DNA from 2 places in the Modestobacter sp. KNN46-3 genome. Region 1 is predicted to be linked to the other one. Evidence: predicted binding sites of a transcription regulator. Region 1 holds the regulator's gene; the other holds the start of a gene.
The links. The regulator LexA, encoded in region 1, represses DNA repair genes until DNA is damaged. The targets are predictions, from matches to a motif close to TCGAACANNTGTTCGA.

Region 2: a site for LexA is predicted at 882-897, ahead of G5C62_RS09035 (HNH endonuclease signature motif containing protein). Genes of this name have one in related genera too.

What each region holds. Positions count from the first base shown of each region.
Region 1 is NZ_JAAKGN010000073.1:7,782-17,448, forward strand. Features, by position in the region: gene G5C62_RS15585 (vitamin B12-dependent ribonucleotide reductase) at 1-2,160, opposite strand, end outside; gene nrdR (transcriptional regulator NrdR) at 2,291-2,890, opposite strand; gene G5C62_RS15595 (LysM peptidoglycan-binding domain-containing protein) at 3,227-3,805, opposite strand; gene lexA (transcriptional repressor LexA) at 4,075-4,902, shown strand; gene G5C62_RS15605 (hypothetical protein) at 4,930-5,997, opposite strand; gene G5C62_RS15610 (phosphatase PAP2 family protein) at 5,969-6,697, opposite strand; gene hflX (GTPase HflX) at 6,804-8,300, opposite strand; gene G5C62_RS15620 (transcriptional regulator) at 8,380-8,940, opposite strand; gene G5C62_RS15625 (MFS transporter) at 9,011-9,667, shown strand, end outside.
Region 2 is NZ_JAAKGN010000029.1:9,635-15,741, forward strand. Features, by position in the region: gene G5C62_RS09035 (HNH endonuclease signature motif containing protein) at 1-864, opposite strand, end outside; gene G5C62_RS09040 (methionine synthase) at 1,177-2,223, opposite strand; gene mnmA (tRNA 2-thiouridine(34) synthase MnmA) at 2,265-3,362, opposite strand; gene G5C62_RS09050 (cysteine desulfurase family protein) at 3,364-4,554, opposite strand; gene G5C62_RS09055 (electron transfer flavoprotein subunit alpha/FixB family protein) at 4,755-5,717, opposite strand; gene G5C62_RS09060 (electron transfer flavoprotein subunit beta/FixA family protein) at 5,764-6,107, opposite strand, start outside.

The DNA.
Region 1 (9,667 bases):
AGCCTCGTCCTTGGTGCCGTCGTTCTTGCCCTTGCCACCGGACAGCGGCTGACCGACCTTGCAGTTGTCGCGGTAGATGGCCAGCGCCTTGATGCCCATCTTCCAGCCCTGGAAGTAGATGTCCGCGACCTCCTCGACGGTCGCCGACTCCGGCATGTTCACCGTCTTGCTGATCGCGCCGGAGATGAACGGCTGCACCGCGGCCATCATGCGCACGTGGCCCATCGGGGAGATGGACCGCTCGCCCATCGCGCAGTCGAACACCTCGTAGTGCTCCGGGCGCAGGCTCGGGGCGTCGACGACGTGGCCGTGCTCGGCGATGTACTCGACGATCGCCTCGACCTGCTCGTCCTGGTAGCCCAGGCTCTTCAGCGCCCGCGGCACCGTCTGGTTGACGATCTGCATGGAGCCGCCGCCGACCAGCTTCTTGAACTTGACCAGCGAGAAGTCCGGCTCGATGCCGGTCGTGTCGCAGTCCATCATGAAGCCGATCGTGCCGGTGGGGGCCAGCACGGAGGCCTGCGCGTTGCGCCAGCCGTTCTCGGTGCCGATCGCCAGGCACTCCTGCCACTCGGCGGTCGCGGCCTTGAGCACGTCGGCATCGTCGGCGCCGACCGGGCGGATCGCGTCGTTGGCGGCAGCGTGCTTGCGCATGACCCGGGCATGGGCGTCGGCGTTGCGGGCGTAGCCGTCGTAGGCACCGACGACCCCGGCCAGCTCGGCCGAGCGACGGTAGGCGGTACCGGTCATCAGCGAGGTGATGGCGGCGGCCAGCGACTGCCCGCCGCGGGAGTCGTAGGCGTGACCGGTGGCCATGAGCATCGCGCCGAGGTTGGCGTAGCCGATGCCCAGCTGGCGGTAGGCCCGGGTGGTCTCACCGATCGGGGCGGTCGGGAAGTCGGCGAAGCAGATCGAGATGTCCATCGCGGTGATGATCAGCTCGACGGCCTTCACGAAGTTCTTGGAGTCGAACGTGCCGTCGTCCTTGAGGAACTTCATGAGGTTCAGCGACGCCAGGTTGCACGAGCTGTTGTCGAGGCTCATGTACTCCGAGCACGGGTTCGAGGCGTTGATCCGCCCCGTCTCGGGGTTGGTGTGCCAGTCGTTGATGGTGTCGTCGTACTGGATGCCCGGGTCAGCACACTCCCAGGCCGCCTTGGTGACCTTGCCGAACAGCTCACGGGCGTCGACGGTCTCGATCACCGAGCCGTCGCCGCGGGCCCGCAGCCCGAAGTCGGTGCCCTCCTCGACCGCGCGCATGAACTCGTCGTTGACCCGGACGGAGTTGTTGGCGTTCTGGTACTGGACGCTGGTGATGTCCTTGCCGCCCAGGTCCATGTCGTACCCGGCGTCCCGCAGCGCGCGGATCTTGTCCTCCTCGCGCGCCTTGGTCTCGATGAACTCCTCGATGTCGGGGTGGTCGATGTCGAGGACGACCATCTTCGCCGCGCGGCGGGTGGCGCCACCGGACTTGATCGTGCCCGCGGAGGCGTCGGCCCCGCGCATGAAGGAGACCGGCCCGGAGGCCGTGCCGCCGGAGGAGAGCAGCTCCTTGGAGGAGCGGATGCGGGAGAGGTTGAGCCCGGCGCCGGAGCCGCCCTTGAAGATCAGGCCCTCTTCCCGGTACCAGTTCAGGATCGAGTCCATCGTGTCGTCGACGGCCAGGATGAAGCAGGCGCTGACCTGCTGCGGGGAGGCCGTGCCCACGTTGAACCAGACGGGCGAGTTGAAGCTGAACACCTGGTGCAGCAGCATCCAGGTCAGCTCGTGCTCGAAGACCTCGGCGTCGCCCTCGCTGGCGAAGTAGTCGTGCTCACGCCCGGCCGCGCCGTAGGTCAGGACGACCCGGTCGATGAGCTGCCGCAGGCTCGTCTCGCGCTGGGAGCTGCCGACCGCGCCCCGGAAGTACTTGGTGGTGACGATGTTGGTGGCGTTGATGCTCCACTCGGCCGGGAACTCGACCCCGCGCTGCTCGAAGTTGATCGAGCCGTCCCGCCAGTTGGTCATGACGACGTCGCGGCGCTCCCACACGACCTCGTCGTAGGGGTGCACCCCCGCGGTGGTGAACACGCGCTTGACCTTCAGGCCCTTCCCCCGGCTGGGGGCCTTGGCGGTGCGGCGGTTCCGGCTGGTGGTGAGGCGGTCGGCTGTCTCGGTCATCGTGCGAGGGCTCCCTGGGTCGGACTGGTGCGGTGGTGCGGGCGGAGCGGCTGGGGAAGCCGGCGGGTGCCGGAGCCGGGTCGTGCGGTCTCCTCGTCGAGACCTGTCTAGCGGAGGGGTCGGACAGTTCTCATGGGCCGGTGTCGGCCGGTCGCGGCCGCTCGGTGGCTCGCCGGCGGGTGGCGGTCCCGGTCGCGGGGCTCTCGGTCGCGGAGGTCTCCTGGTCGCCGTCGACGGCGTCGCGCTCGACGGCTGGCGCGTCACCGGCACGGGGAGTGCTCCGGGCCGGTGCGGCGCGCAGCTCGGCGATCTCCTTCTCGAAGTCGGCGACCGAGGAGAAGCTGCGGTAGACGCTGGCGAAGCGGAGGTAGGCGACCTCGTCGAGGTCGCGCAGCGGACCGAGGATGGCCAGACCGACCTCGTGGCTGGGGATCTCGGCGCAGCCGGTGGCCCGCACCGCGTCCTCGACCTGCTGGGCCAGCAGGGCCAGCTGGTGCTCGTCGACCGGCCGCCCTTGGCAGGCCCGCCGCACCCCGGCGACGACCTTGCCGCGGGCGAAGGGCTCGCTCACGCCGCTGCGCTTGACGACGGCGAGGACGGCCTCCTCCACGGTGGTGAAGCGGCGGCCGCAGCCCGGGCAGGAGCGTCGACGGCGGGTGGTCGCCCCCTCGTCGGTCTCCCGCGAGTCGATGACCCGGCTGTCGGGGTTGTGGCAGAAGGGACAGCGCATGTCGATCTCCTCCTTCCCGAGGTGTCGCGCGAGGTCTCGCCGCGGCGTCGTGACACCGTGACCGGGCCCTGACCCGATGGCCGTGCTGTGGACTGCGCCGGGGACATCCGGTGGATGCGCCGGGGACAACGTGTGGAACGGCTGTGGATGGCTTACAGCTCTGTAACTACTAGATGTTGTGGTGGAACCGTACGACCACCCCTACAGGTGTGCAAGCCCTGGCGAGCGTGTCGTCTTCCGCATCTGACCCGGGCGCCCCTCGGAGCCCCTCCCGCCACAACCACCAGGGCCTCTGACGGGCCCTTCACACCGGGGCGTGCCCCAGCGCGCCGCCGGTCAGGGCAGCTCGAGCACCTGGCCGGGCACGAGGTCGACGTCGGAGAGCCCGTTCACGTCGAGGAGCGCGTCGACGACGGCACGCCGGTCCTCCTCCGGGGCGATCTCGCCGGCGATCGACCACAGGGTGTCCCCGGACTGGACGACGACCGTCGTCGAACCGGCCAGCTCCAGGCCGCCGCCGGGGCCGCCGGACTCGGCGGCGAACGTCACCGCGGCGACGGACACCCCGAAGGCGATGGACAGCCCGGCGACCACTCGCCGCCCGCGCCGGGTCAGCCGCAACGGCGCTTGCGCACCGGGGGCGACGGCACCGCCGACCGCTCCCGTGCGCCTCGCGCAGCCCGCGCCGCCCACCCCAGCCCCGCCCGCGACGCCGACCAGTCGACCAGGGCGCACGTCGGGCTGCCCGGCGCCTCGCCGGCCCGCCGCCGGACGAGCCACCCGGGGCAGGGGTGCAGGCTGACCGTGCACCACGGACCGGGGCGAGCGCGCCACCTGACGCGCCCCCGGGAACGGGAGCACGACCGCCATCGAGGCCGGGGCGGCCACGGGGAGCTCGAGCTGCGGACTGGCCATCGGGGTGCTCCAGGGGTCTCGCGGTACCGGGTTGTCGAACAGACGTTCGAACGGAACGTCTGGGCGATGTCTACCGCACGCCACCGACAGGAACACGCCGACACGGCGACTTCTTCGAACACCTGTTTGAACGGAGCGGCCGGAGGCGATACGGTTCCGAGGCGATCGAGGACGGCGTCCGCGGTCCCGGCTCGCCGTGGCGACACGGCCGTCGGTACGGCAGGGCGCCACCGGGGACTGCTGCCGAGGCAGCCGGACGAGGAGGACACATGGCGGTCGACGGCCCGAAGGCGCGCGGCGGCAAGAGCCCTTCGCGGCGTGGAGCGTCCGGCACGGCATCAGCCGACGGCGCAGCGCCCACCGCTGCGGCGGGAGCGGGTGCGGCGGTGCGGGAGTTCCCCGACCGGGCCGCCGACGGCGACGGCCTGACCCAGCGGCAGCGCCGGGTGCTCGAGGTCATCCGTGACTCGATCGAGCGTCGCGGCTACCCGCCCTCGGTCCGCGAGATCGGCGAGGCGGTCGGCCTCTCCTCCGCCTCGTCCGTGGCCCACCAGTTGTCGGTGCTGCAGCGCAAGGGCTGGCTGCGCCGTGACCCGAACCGGCCGCGCGCACTCGACGTGCGCCTCCCCGGCGACGGCACCGCGACGACGACGAACGAGACCGCGGCCGAGGCACTGGCCGGGTCCGGCGCAGCCAGTGGCGTCGACGACGCCTCCGCCCCCCGACCCACGTACGTGCCCCTCGTCGGCCGGATCGCCGCCGGTGGTCCGGTCCTGGCCGAGCAGGCGGTCGAAGACGTCTTCCCCCTCCCCCGCGAGCTGGTCGGCGAGGGCACCCTGTTCATGCTGAAGGTCGCGGGCGACTCGATGGTCGACGCGGCGATCTGCGACGGCGACTGGGTCGTCGTCCGGCAGCAGCCGACCGCGGAGAACGGCGAGATCGTCGCCGCGATGATCGACGGCGAGGCGACGGTGAAGACCTACAAGCGGCGCGACGGGCACGTGTGGCTGATGCCACACAACGCCGCGTACGAGCCCATCCCGGGCGACGACGCGACGGTCCTCGGCCGGGTCGTCACCGTGCTCCGCCGGGTCTGACCTCGGGCAGCGGCGCCGGGCTCGTGCTCAGGCCGGGCGCCGCCGGAGCTTGCCGCCGACCCACACGAGCACGGTGGCCACGGCCGCGGCGACGAGACCGGCGGTCAGCGGCTCGACCCCACCGGCGGTCGCCAGCGACCCGGCGGCAGCCTCGGTGGGCTCCGCCGGGGCCGCCCCCGTCAGGTCACCGGTGGCCGACACCTGGGTGACCACCGCAGGGAGCCCCTCGCCGGCGACGAGCAGGTCCCGGTCGTTCGCCGCGAAGGCGATGGCCTCACCCTGCGGAGCCTCCGGCAACGGCACCCGCACCGGGGGCCCGGCCAACGCACCGGCGACGTCCGAGCCGCTCAGCGGCCAGACATAGGCGTCGGTGTAGGTCCGCAGGGCGATCCGCGAGCCGTCCGCGGACACGGCGCCACCGGTGACCAGCAACTGGCCGGCCCGACCCACCGGGCCGCCCGGGGTGCCGGTCAACGTGAACCCGAGCGCCGCCACCTCGCTCATCGGCACGGTGGCTCCGTCGGCGAGGGGCGCATCGGGGCGGTACACGGAGCTCGCGCCCAGCACCTCCTTGGTCACCAGGTACGGGGTGCCGTCGGGCGCGAGCAGGAGCGCCTCCGCGTCGTGCGCACCGTCGGGGTAGGTGAGCCTGGTCAGCACGGTGGTCCCGTCGGGGCGCAGACCGATCAGCGCCACCGTCTCCCGGCTCTGCGCGTTGTCCCCGATGTCGGCGAGCCAGATGGTCCCGTCAGCGGCGAGGGCGAGGTCCTCGGGGTCGTACGGGTCGACCTCCGCCGTGCGCACCTCCCCCACCGCACAGGCCCCGTCGAGCACCAGCACCTCGGCGCGGTCGCCGCCGTCGTTCATCGCGAGCATCGACTCCCCGGCGCTGGCCAGGCCGGAGAGCTCCGGGAGCCGCGGGTCGGTGATCTCGCACCGGGTGGTCGGCTCGCCGTACGGGGCGGCCACGTCGTCGGCGGCCGCCGACCCGGTGGGCAGCAGCGCGACCAGCAGGCCGACGGGCGCACAGAGGACCGCGCCGGCCGTCCTGCGGCGGGGGGCGCGGCTACGCCTGGGGTCGGCCGACTCTGGCACGAACCCAGCGTGACATCGCGACAGCGTCGAGTGCGTGAACCACGCCCAACAGCAGCAGTCCGACCGAGAGCCCGACCACCGCATCGGTGACCCAGTGGAAGTCCAGCGCCACCATGGCCACACCCGTCGCCACCGGCCCCAGCACGCCGAGCAGCCAGGTGGCCCGCTGCACGCCCGCGGGCAGGCCGAACTCGACGGCCTGCCACCGGGCCACCCCCCACATGAGGACGGCGTTCGCCACGTGCCCCGAGGGGTAGCTGGCCCCGTCCGCGTGGAAGAACGACCCGGGGAAGGCCGGGGCCGTGCGACCGGTGCCCCACTTGAACGCGTAGACCACGGTGGTGAGCAGGGCCAACGCGACGACCACGCGGACGAGCGGCACCAGCGTCCGCTGGCGCACGGCCAGCCAACCGACCAGCCCGGCCAGCACGACCAGGATCGTCACCCGCCCGCCGATCTGGGTGACGACCCAGATCGGCCAGTAGGCCCACGAGTCCCGCAGCGCCCACACACTGGTCACCTCGGAGACCCGCAGGTCCATCCGTTCCAGCCACCCGCGGCTGAGCAGGTTGACGGTGACCCCGACGGTGACGAGGGCGGCGAGGAGGAGCAGCCACCACGGCGGCCGACCCACCCCCACCACCGGTGCGACCGGTCGATCGGCAGCGGTCGCCGTCCGGTCCACCGATCCCCTGGTCACCGCGTCACGGTACCGGGGCCGTGACCTGCTCGTGATCCGCCGGGCTGTCCGCTGGCCCCGCTGCAGGAGCCCGGCACGAGCGTGCGAGCGGCAGCGGGGCCCTCGGTCAGTCCTCGGTGGCCGGCGCGGCGAAACCGTCGAGCTGGGCCGCCAGGCCGGCGTCGACGCGCGCGGTCAGCCGGGTCCCGGCGGCCTCGTGCGCCTCCTCGACGACCTCGCCGTCCCGGTGCACCCGGGCGACCAGGTCGCCCCGGTCGTAGGGCACGAGCACCTCGACGTCGATGTGCGGGTGCGGGAGCCGCTGGGCGATCACGTCGCGCAGCGCCTCGATGCCCTCGCCCGTCCGGGCCGAGACCCACATCGCCCCGGGGAGCGCCTGGCGCAGCGCCAGCATGTCCTCCTCGGTCATGGCGTCGACCTTGTTCACGACGATCAGCTCCGGGACGGCGGACGCGTCGATCTCGTTGAGCACCGTGTGCACGGCGTCGATCTGCCCCAGCGGGTCGGAGTCGGAACCGTCGACGACGTGCACGAGCAGGTCGGCGTCGGCCACCTCCTCCAGCGTGGAGCGGAACGCGTCGACCAACTGGTGCGGCAGGTGGCGCACGAAGCCGACGGTGTCGGTCATCGTGTACTCGCGCCCCTCGGGCGTCTGCGCGCGGCGGACCGTCGGGTCCAGGGTGGCGAACAGTGCGTCCTGGACCAGCACGCCGGCCCCGGTGAGCTGGTTGAGCAGGCTGGACTTGCCGGCGTTCGTGTAGCCGGCGATCGCGACGCTCGGCGTCGCGTTGCGGTCGCGGGAGTTGCGCTGCGTCGTCCGGGCGGTCGCCATGCCGGCGATCTCCTTGCGGAGCTTGCTCACCCGAGAGCGGATCCGGCGCCGGTCGGTCTCGATCTTCGTCTCACCCGGACCACGGGTGCCGATGCCGCCACCGCCGGCGACCCGGCCACCGGCCTGCCGGCTCAGCGACTCACCCCAGCCACGCAGCCGGGGCAGCATGTACTGCATCTGGGCCAGCTCGACCTGGGCCTTGCCCTCTCGGCTGGTGGCGTGCTGGGCGAAGATGTCCAGGATCAGGGCGGTCCGGTCGACCACCTTGACCTTGAGCACCTTCTCCAGCTGGTTGAGCTGGCCGGGGGCCAGCTCCCCGTCGCAGATCACGGTGTCCGCGCCGGTGGCGGCGACGACCTCGCGCAGCTCGGCGGCCTTGCCCGAGCCGACGTAGGTGGCCGGGTCCGGCTTGTCCCGGCGCTGCATCAGCGCGTCGAGCACCTGGGAACCGGCGGTCTCGGCGAGCGCGGCGAGCTCGGTCAGCGAGCGCTGCGCGTCCGCCGCCGTCCCCTCGGTCCAGACGCCGACCAGGACGACCCGCTCGAGGCGGAGCTGCCGGTACTCGACCTCGGTGACGTCGGTGAGCTCGGTGCCGAGGCCCGCGACCCGACGCAGTGCGCCGCGCTCCTCCTTGACGTAGGAGCCGGTGGTGTCGTCATCGGCGTCCCACTGACCGGCCGGTGCCGGCTTGGTGTCGGGCATACTGGCGCGCGCCTTGTCGGCCCGGGCCTCTGCCTGGTCGAGGATCGCGCGGTTCTGGGCTGTCGTCATCGTCTCCAGCGTGGCACGCCCCTGCTCGTGGGGCGACCGACTTGTCACATCACTTGTTGTCATCGCCCGGTACAACACCTCAGGCCTCCGGATGCATCCCGAGGTACAGCGACCAGCGCTCCGCGTCCGGGTCCGCCGGTCGGGTGGCGTACTCGTCCAGCAACCCGTACAGCCGCTCCCGGAACTCCGCCAGCTCCGGTGGGCCCAGCCGCAGACCCAGCCGGCTGCTGGACAGCCGCTTCTCCCCCACTGCGGCGACCTCGGCCAGGAAGGCCGCCAGCAGCGGGTCCCGCGCCGGGGCCGGCCGGCCCTCGAGGTCCATCAGCCAGCTCTTCCCGGTCGCCCGGTAGGGCACCTCCCGGGCGCCCCGCGCGCCCCGCCGCGCGCTCTCGGCGACCAGGAAGCCGGTGTCGACGAGGGTGCGGACGTGGTGCAGCACGGTGGCCGGGTTGCGGCCCAGCCGGGCGGCGAGCTCCTTGTTGGTCAGCGCCTCGTCCAGGCACAGCCGCAGGATCCGCAGCCGGACGGCGGAGGCCAGGGCGCGCGCCTCGGCGTCGGTGGCCGGTCGGCGTTCCCCGGCGAACCGCCGCGCCCCCGCACCGGCCACCGCCTCGCCCGCACCGGCCTCCGGCTCGTCCATCCCGGCAGCGTAGGACGTCGACACGGCTCAGTGATTGACTTCCCCCGATCAGTGGCGGGAGGCTGCGCCGGTGACCCGCGACCGGAGCCTGCTGCGGCACCACGACTTCCGTCAGCTGTGGGCCGCGGAGACGGTCAGTCAAGTGGGCACCCAGGTGACCCTGCTGGCCCTGCCGGTGCTGGCGGTCTCGCTGCTGGAGGCGACGCCGCTGGAGATGGGCGTCCTGACCGCCCTGGAGACCGCCGCCTTCCTGCTCATCGGGCTCCCGGCCGGTGCCTGGGTCGACCGCTGGCGGCGCCGTCGGGTGCTGGTCACCGCCGACCTGGTGCGGGCGGCGGTGCTGGCGACCCTGCCGGTCGCGTACCTCCTCGACGTCCTCACCCTCGGGCAGCTGTTCGTCGTCGCGGCGGCGACCGGCACGGCGACCGTCTTCTTCGACGTCGCCTACCAGAGCTACCTGCCCGCCCTGGTCGACCGCGACCAGCTGGTCGACGGCAACGGCAAGCTGGAGGCCAGCCGGGCCGTCGCCCAGGTCGCCGGGCCCGGCATCACCGGCGTGCTGCTCCGGGTGCTCAGCGCGCCGATGGTCATCGCCCTGGACGCGGCGTCCTTCCTGCTCTCCGCGTTCTTCCTCAGCCGGGTCCAGCGCCCGGACGCCGTCCCCGACCGGGCCGGCCGGCGGCCGCTGCGCACCGAGATCGCCGAGGGGCTGTCCTTCGTCGTCCGC
Region 2 (6,107 bases), on a different contig from region 1:
GTCACAAGCCAGGTAGCGAGCCCGCGCCGCGGAGATCGTCGCCCCGAAACCCATCCCCGCCGCACCGGCACCCATGGCCGGGTCGACCAGGTCATCGAGGTCGATGCCGACCACAACGTGCGGCTTCACCGTGCGCAGGATCGGCAGCTGACCGCTGGCCAACTGGTTGTCACACAGCTGGACGAGCGCGTCGGCGTTCTGCTGCGCCCGGGTCCGCGCATCACCCTTGGGGCGGTCGGCCTGCACGATCGACTCGATCGCCGCCTGCACCTTCTCCCCACCCACCGCATCCAGGTCGAACCGGCCGGTGATGCTGCCGTCGGCGTGCTTGGCGATCGCGAGCCGGCGACCCTCCGTCGCATCCGGCTCCGGGCCGTCGGGGTCCAGCGCGTCCTCGAATGCCTGCACCGCGGCGACCAGCGACTGGTGCGGCGACTCGGCCGCCACGCGCGCCCACACCTGGTCGAACGCGGCCAGGTCGATGCCCTGCTCGGCGGCCTGCGCCCGCTCCCGCTCCCCCACGGCACCGGCGACCACGTCCACCTGCGCCGCGGTGATCTGCCCGTCGGCGAACCCGGCCGCCAGCGCCGGGAAGTGCTCCAACGCCCGCCCCGACCGCAGGATCCGCGACGCCTCCGCCTGCGACAGCCGCGCGTGCCCGATCAGCCATGACCGCATCGACTTCAACCCGTCGCGCTCCGCCGCCTGCGTGGAGTCCGCGCGCCGGACCGTGCGGGTCAACTCCGCCGACGCACGGTTGACCAGTTGCACCAGGAACGCCGTCCGGTCCAGCACCTGCCCGTCCGTGAGCGAGTGGAGATCGTCCGACGCGAGGGCGTCCAGAGCCGACATCAACTCGCTCACGACACCTCCTACAGCATTCGAACGCTTGTACGAATACTACCGCCGTCGAGGACCCCGAGCAACACTAAGATGCAGGTCAGAGGCCTGTCCACAGATTGCCGTCGCCCCTTGACAGGGTCGGTCCAGCACACCCGCCACCGCCCCGGACGACACCATTGCCTGGTGCACTCGGTGTCGACCGCGCTCTCCAGCCGCTCCTCGACGACCGCCGCGCCACGTCGGCGCAGGCGCGGGATGCCGCCGCCCAGTGGGCGCTCACGGAGACGACGGAGCCCGGTCAGCGAGGTCGGCAGCCTGGGCTCGACCGGGGCGTCACTCCGGCAGCAGGTACTTCGCGGCCTCGCGGACGTGTGCCATCGCCGTCCGGGCGTAGCCCTGACTCGCCCCGGCCAGGCCGCAGGACGGGGTGAGCGTCACCGCGCCGGCCAGCTCCTCGGCCGGAAACCCCAGCTCCCGCCACCAGGCCTGCACGCGGCTGGCGGTCGCCTTCGGCCGGCCCAGGTCGGTGTCGGTGCCGGGGACGACGCCCACGAGCAGGTGGGTGCCCGCCTCGATGGCGGTGCCGACGGCGTCGAGGTCCTGCACCAGGCCCAGGTCGAAGGAGAGCCCCTGCGCCCCGGCGGCCCGGAAGAGGTCGAGCGGAGCGCGCTGGACACAGCAGTGCACCACGACCGGCGCCGACACCTGGCGGACGAGCCCGGCGAGCTGCTCCTCCACGACGTTCGACTCGATCGCCGACAGCTTGCCGAAGCCGCTGACGGTGGGCAGGCCGCCCTGCAGCACGGCGGGCACCGACGGCTCGTCCAGCTGCACCAGGACCGAGGCCCCGGGCACCCGGGCGGAGACGGCCGCGACGTGGGCACCGATCCCCTCGGCGAGGGACTGCGCCAGGTCGCGGCGCGCCCCGGCGTCCACCACGGCCCGGTCGCCACGGCTGCGCTCCAGCCCGGCGGCCAGGGTCCACGGACCGGTCACCTGGATCTTCAACGGCCCCACGTAGCGCTCGGCCACCTCGTAGAGGGCGTCCAGGTCGCGGGCCAGTGCCTCCCGGGCCCGGCGCAGGTCGGCGCCCGGACGGGCGACCAGCCGCCAGCCAGCCGGGGTGAGGTCCACGTAGAGGTCGACCAGCAGTGCGGCCGCGCGACCGATCAGGTCCGACCCGGCGCCGCGGCCGGGCAGCTCGGGCAGGTGCGGGAGGTCCGGCAGCTCGCCGACGACCAGCCGCATCGCCTCGACCGGGTCGGTGCCGGGCAGGGACCCGACCCCGGTGGCCGGCCCCCACACCGGGAGCGCCGACCGCACCTCGCCGTCGGCGCCCGGCTCACTGCTGTCGTCCGGGAAGTGCGTCGCCGAGGTCACGTGCCGACCGTAGCCCGCCGTCCCGCCGGCACCGGCGACGGTCAGCTCAGTGCGGTCTCCGGCCGTTCACCGGCGCGCATCACGGTGCCCTGTCCGAGCACCAGGTCACCCCGCTCGGCGTCCGGTGCGTACAGCACGGCCGACTGGCCCGGGGCCACTCCGCGCTGGCGCTCCCCCAGCACGAGGCACAGCCCACCGTCGTCGGCGAGGGAGACCTCGCAGGCGACCGGCGTGGCGTGGGCGCGCAGCTGCACCTGGGCCCGGAACGGCAGGTCGGGCACCGGCCCGGTCCAGGTGGGCGTCCCGGTGCGCACCTCGTCGACCTCCGCCTGGTCCGCCGTGCCGATCGTCACGGTGCGGCTGACCGGCTCGATCCCGAGCACGTACCGCGGGCGCTGGTCACCGACGGTGACACCCAGCCCACGACGCTGGCCGATGGTGAAGCCGTGCGCGCCGGCGTGCGTCCCGACGGTCTGGCCGGTGGCGGCGTCGACGACCGGGCCGGGCTGCTCACCCAGCTTCCGGGCGAGGAAGCCGCGGGTGTCGCCGTCGGAGATGAAGCAGATGTCGTGCGAGTCCGGCTTGGTGGCCACCGCGTAGCCGCGCTCGGCCGCCAGCTCCCGCACCCGCTCCTTGGTCATCGAGCCGAGTGGGAAGACGGCGCCGGCCAACTGCTCGGCGGTGAGCACGCCGAGCACGTAGGACTGGTCCTTCGCCGGGGCGACCGAGCGACGCAGCTCGCCGTCGGCCAGCCGGGCGTGGTGCCCGGTGACGACGGCATCGAAGCCCAGCGCCCGGGCCCGGTCGAGCACGGCGGAGAACTTGATCTTCTCGTTGCAGCGCAGGCAGGGGTTCGGGGTCCGGCCGGCGGCGTACTCGGCGACGAAGTCGTCGATGACGTCCTCACGGAACCGGTCGGCCAGGTCCCAGACGTAGAACGGGATGCCCAGCTCGTCGGCGACCCGCCGGGCGTCGTGGGAGTCCTCGACGCTGCAGCACCCTCGGGCACCGCTGCGCAGCGTCTGCCGGTCGGGTGAGAGCGCCAGGTGCACGCCGGTGACGTCGTGCCCCGCCTCGACGGCGAGTGCGGCGGCGACCGCGGAGTCCACTCCCCCGCTCATGGCGGCGATCAGTCGCATCTCAGTGCCGCCCGGTCCCGGCCCGACGGGCCCGCTCCACGACCGGGCCGATCACCTCGAGCAGTGCGTCGACGTCGGCGTCGGTCGAGGTGTGCCCCAGGCTGAACCGCAGCGAGCTGCGGGCCCGGGCGGGGTCGGCGCCGGCGGCCAGCAGCACGTGGCTGGGCCGGGCGACGCCTGCGCTGCAGGCCGACCCGGTCGAGCACTCGATGCCCCGGGCGTCCAGCAGCATGAGCAGCGCGTCGCCCTCCGCACCGGGGAAGGACAGGTGTGCGTTGCCCGGGAGCCGCCCGGGACCACCGGCCACCACGTCGTCCAGCGGTGGGCCGTTGAGCTGGGCGTTGGGCACCTCGGTGACCACCCCGGCGACCAGTCGGTCGCGCAGCGCGGCCACCCGCGCCGTGCGCTCGGCCCGGTCCGCGACCGTGGCGTGGGTGGCCGCGGCCAGCCCGACGATCGCGGCGACGTCCAGGGTGCCGGACCGGACGTCGCGCTCCTGCCCGCCACCGTGCAGCAGCGGGGTGCACTCGGCGTCCCGGCGCAGCAGCAACGCACCGGCGCCCATCGGGCCACCCACCTTGTGCCCGGTCATGGTCAGGGCGTCGACGCCGCTGGCGGCGAAGTCCAGCGGCGACTGGCCGATCGCCTGCACCGCGTCGGTGTGCAACGGCACCGCGACCTCGTGGGCGACGGCGGCCAGCGCGGTCAGGTCGCTGACGGCGCCGATCTCGTTGTTCGCCCACATGACGGTGGCCAGGGCGACGTCCCCCCCGTCGCCGAGGGCGTCGGCCAGCGCGTCGGCGGTGACCCGGCCGGTCGGCTCGACCCGCAGCCAGGTGACCTCGGCGCCCTCGTGCTTCTCCAGCCACTCGACGCTGTCGAGGACGGCGTGGTGCTCGGCCGGGCTGGCCACGATCCGGCGACGTCCCTGGTCGGCGGTGCGGCGGGCCCAGTACAGCCCCTTGACCGCGAGGTTGTCCCCCTCGGTGCCACCACCGGTGAACAGCACCTCCGACGGCCGCGCCCCCAGGGCGGCGGCCAGGCGCTCCCGCGACTGCTCGGCCACCCGCCGGGCCTCGCGGCCGCTGGCGTGCAGGGAGGAGGCGTTGCCCACCCGGGCCAGCTGCTCGGTCATGGCCGCGAGCGCGACCGGCAGCATCGGGGTCGTCGCCGCGTGGTCGAGGTAGGTCATGGCAGAGCCAGCGTAGGCCTCGCCCGCCGGGGGCAACCCGATCGTGTCCGACAGGTGGAAGTGCGCACGGCCTTCCCGCCTCCTCGTGCCTGTGGCCGCGACGTGCGCCGAGCGCCGACCCGGAGGCCGGCGCCCGACGCGACGTGCTGGGGCGACCCTCCTGCGGCCCCTCGTCGCGAGGGAGCAGGAGGGTCCTCCTGCTACTTGCGGGCGCTGATCTGCTCGGTGGCCGCCGGGACGACGGTGAACAGGTCGCCCACCACGCCGAAGTCGGCGAGCTCGAAGATCGGCGCCTCGGGGTCCTTGTTCACCGCGACGATGGTCTTCGAGGTCTGCATGCCGGCCCGGTGCTGGATCGCCCCGGAGATGCCCACCGCGATGTACAGCTGCGGCGAGACCGTCTTGCCGGTCTGCCCGACCTGGAAGGAGTGCGGGTAGAAGCCGGAGTCGACGGCGGCGCGGGAGGCGCCGACGGCGCCACCGAGGGAGTCGGCCAGCCCCTCGATCACCGAGAAGTTCTCCGCACTCGCCACCCCCCGACCGCCGGAGACGACGATCGCGGCCTCGGTCAGCTCCGGGCGGTTGGACTTCTGCTCCACGACCCGGTCGAGCACCCGGGTCTGCTTGGCGGCCTCGGAGACGGCGACCTGCACCGTCTCCTCGGTGCCGGCGGCCGGGGCCGGCTCGGGGGTGACCGAGTTGCCGCGCAGGGTGTAGATCGGCGTGCCGACGGTGACCTGCGAGTGCACGATCGTCGCCCCGGCGAACGCCACCTGGGTGGCGGTGCCGTCGGCGGCGATCTCGGTGACGTCGGTCAGGAAGCCGCTGCCGGTCTTGATGGCCAGCCGGCCGGCGATCTCCTTGCCCTCCGGGGAGGACGGGATGACGACCGCGGCCGGCGACTTCTCAGCGACCAGCTGTGCCAGCACCTCGGCCTTGGGGGCCACCAGGTAGGCGTCGACGTCGTCGGACTCGGCGACGTAGACCTTCGCCGCGCCGTACTCGGCCAGCACGTCCTTGATGCCCGCGGCGGTGCCGGGGGCGCCGATGACGACGGCGGCGGGCTCACCGAGCGCACGCGCGGCGGTCAGCGCCTCCAGCGTCGACTTGCGGGGCCCACCGGCGGCGGGGTTGAGCTCGGCAAGGACCAGGACCTCTGCCATGTCTGTTCTCTCCTCAGCTCTGAGTCTTCAGCACGGTCGCAGCCGGTCAGACGATCTTCTGGGCGGCCAGGTAGCCGACCAGCTTCTCGGCACCGTCGCCCTCGTCGGCGACCTTCACGCCCTCGCCCTTGGGCGGGCGGCCGGCGAAGTCGACGACCTTGCTGGTGGCGGTGGCCAGGCCCACGGTCGACGCGTCGATGCCGAGATCGGCCAGGGTCTTGGTCTCCACCGGCTTCTTCTTGGCCGCCATGATCCCCTTGAAGGAGGGGTAGCGCGGCTCGTTGATCGTGTCCCAGGTGGAGACGATCGCCGGCAGCGGCGCCTCGACCTCCCAGTAGCCGCCGTCGGTCTGCCGCTCGATCTTGGCCATCGAGCCCTCGATCGTCAGCT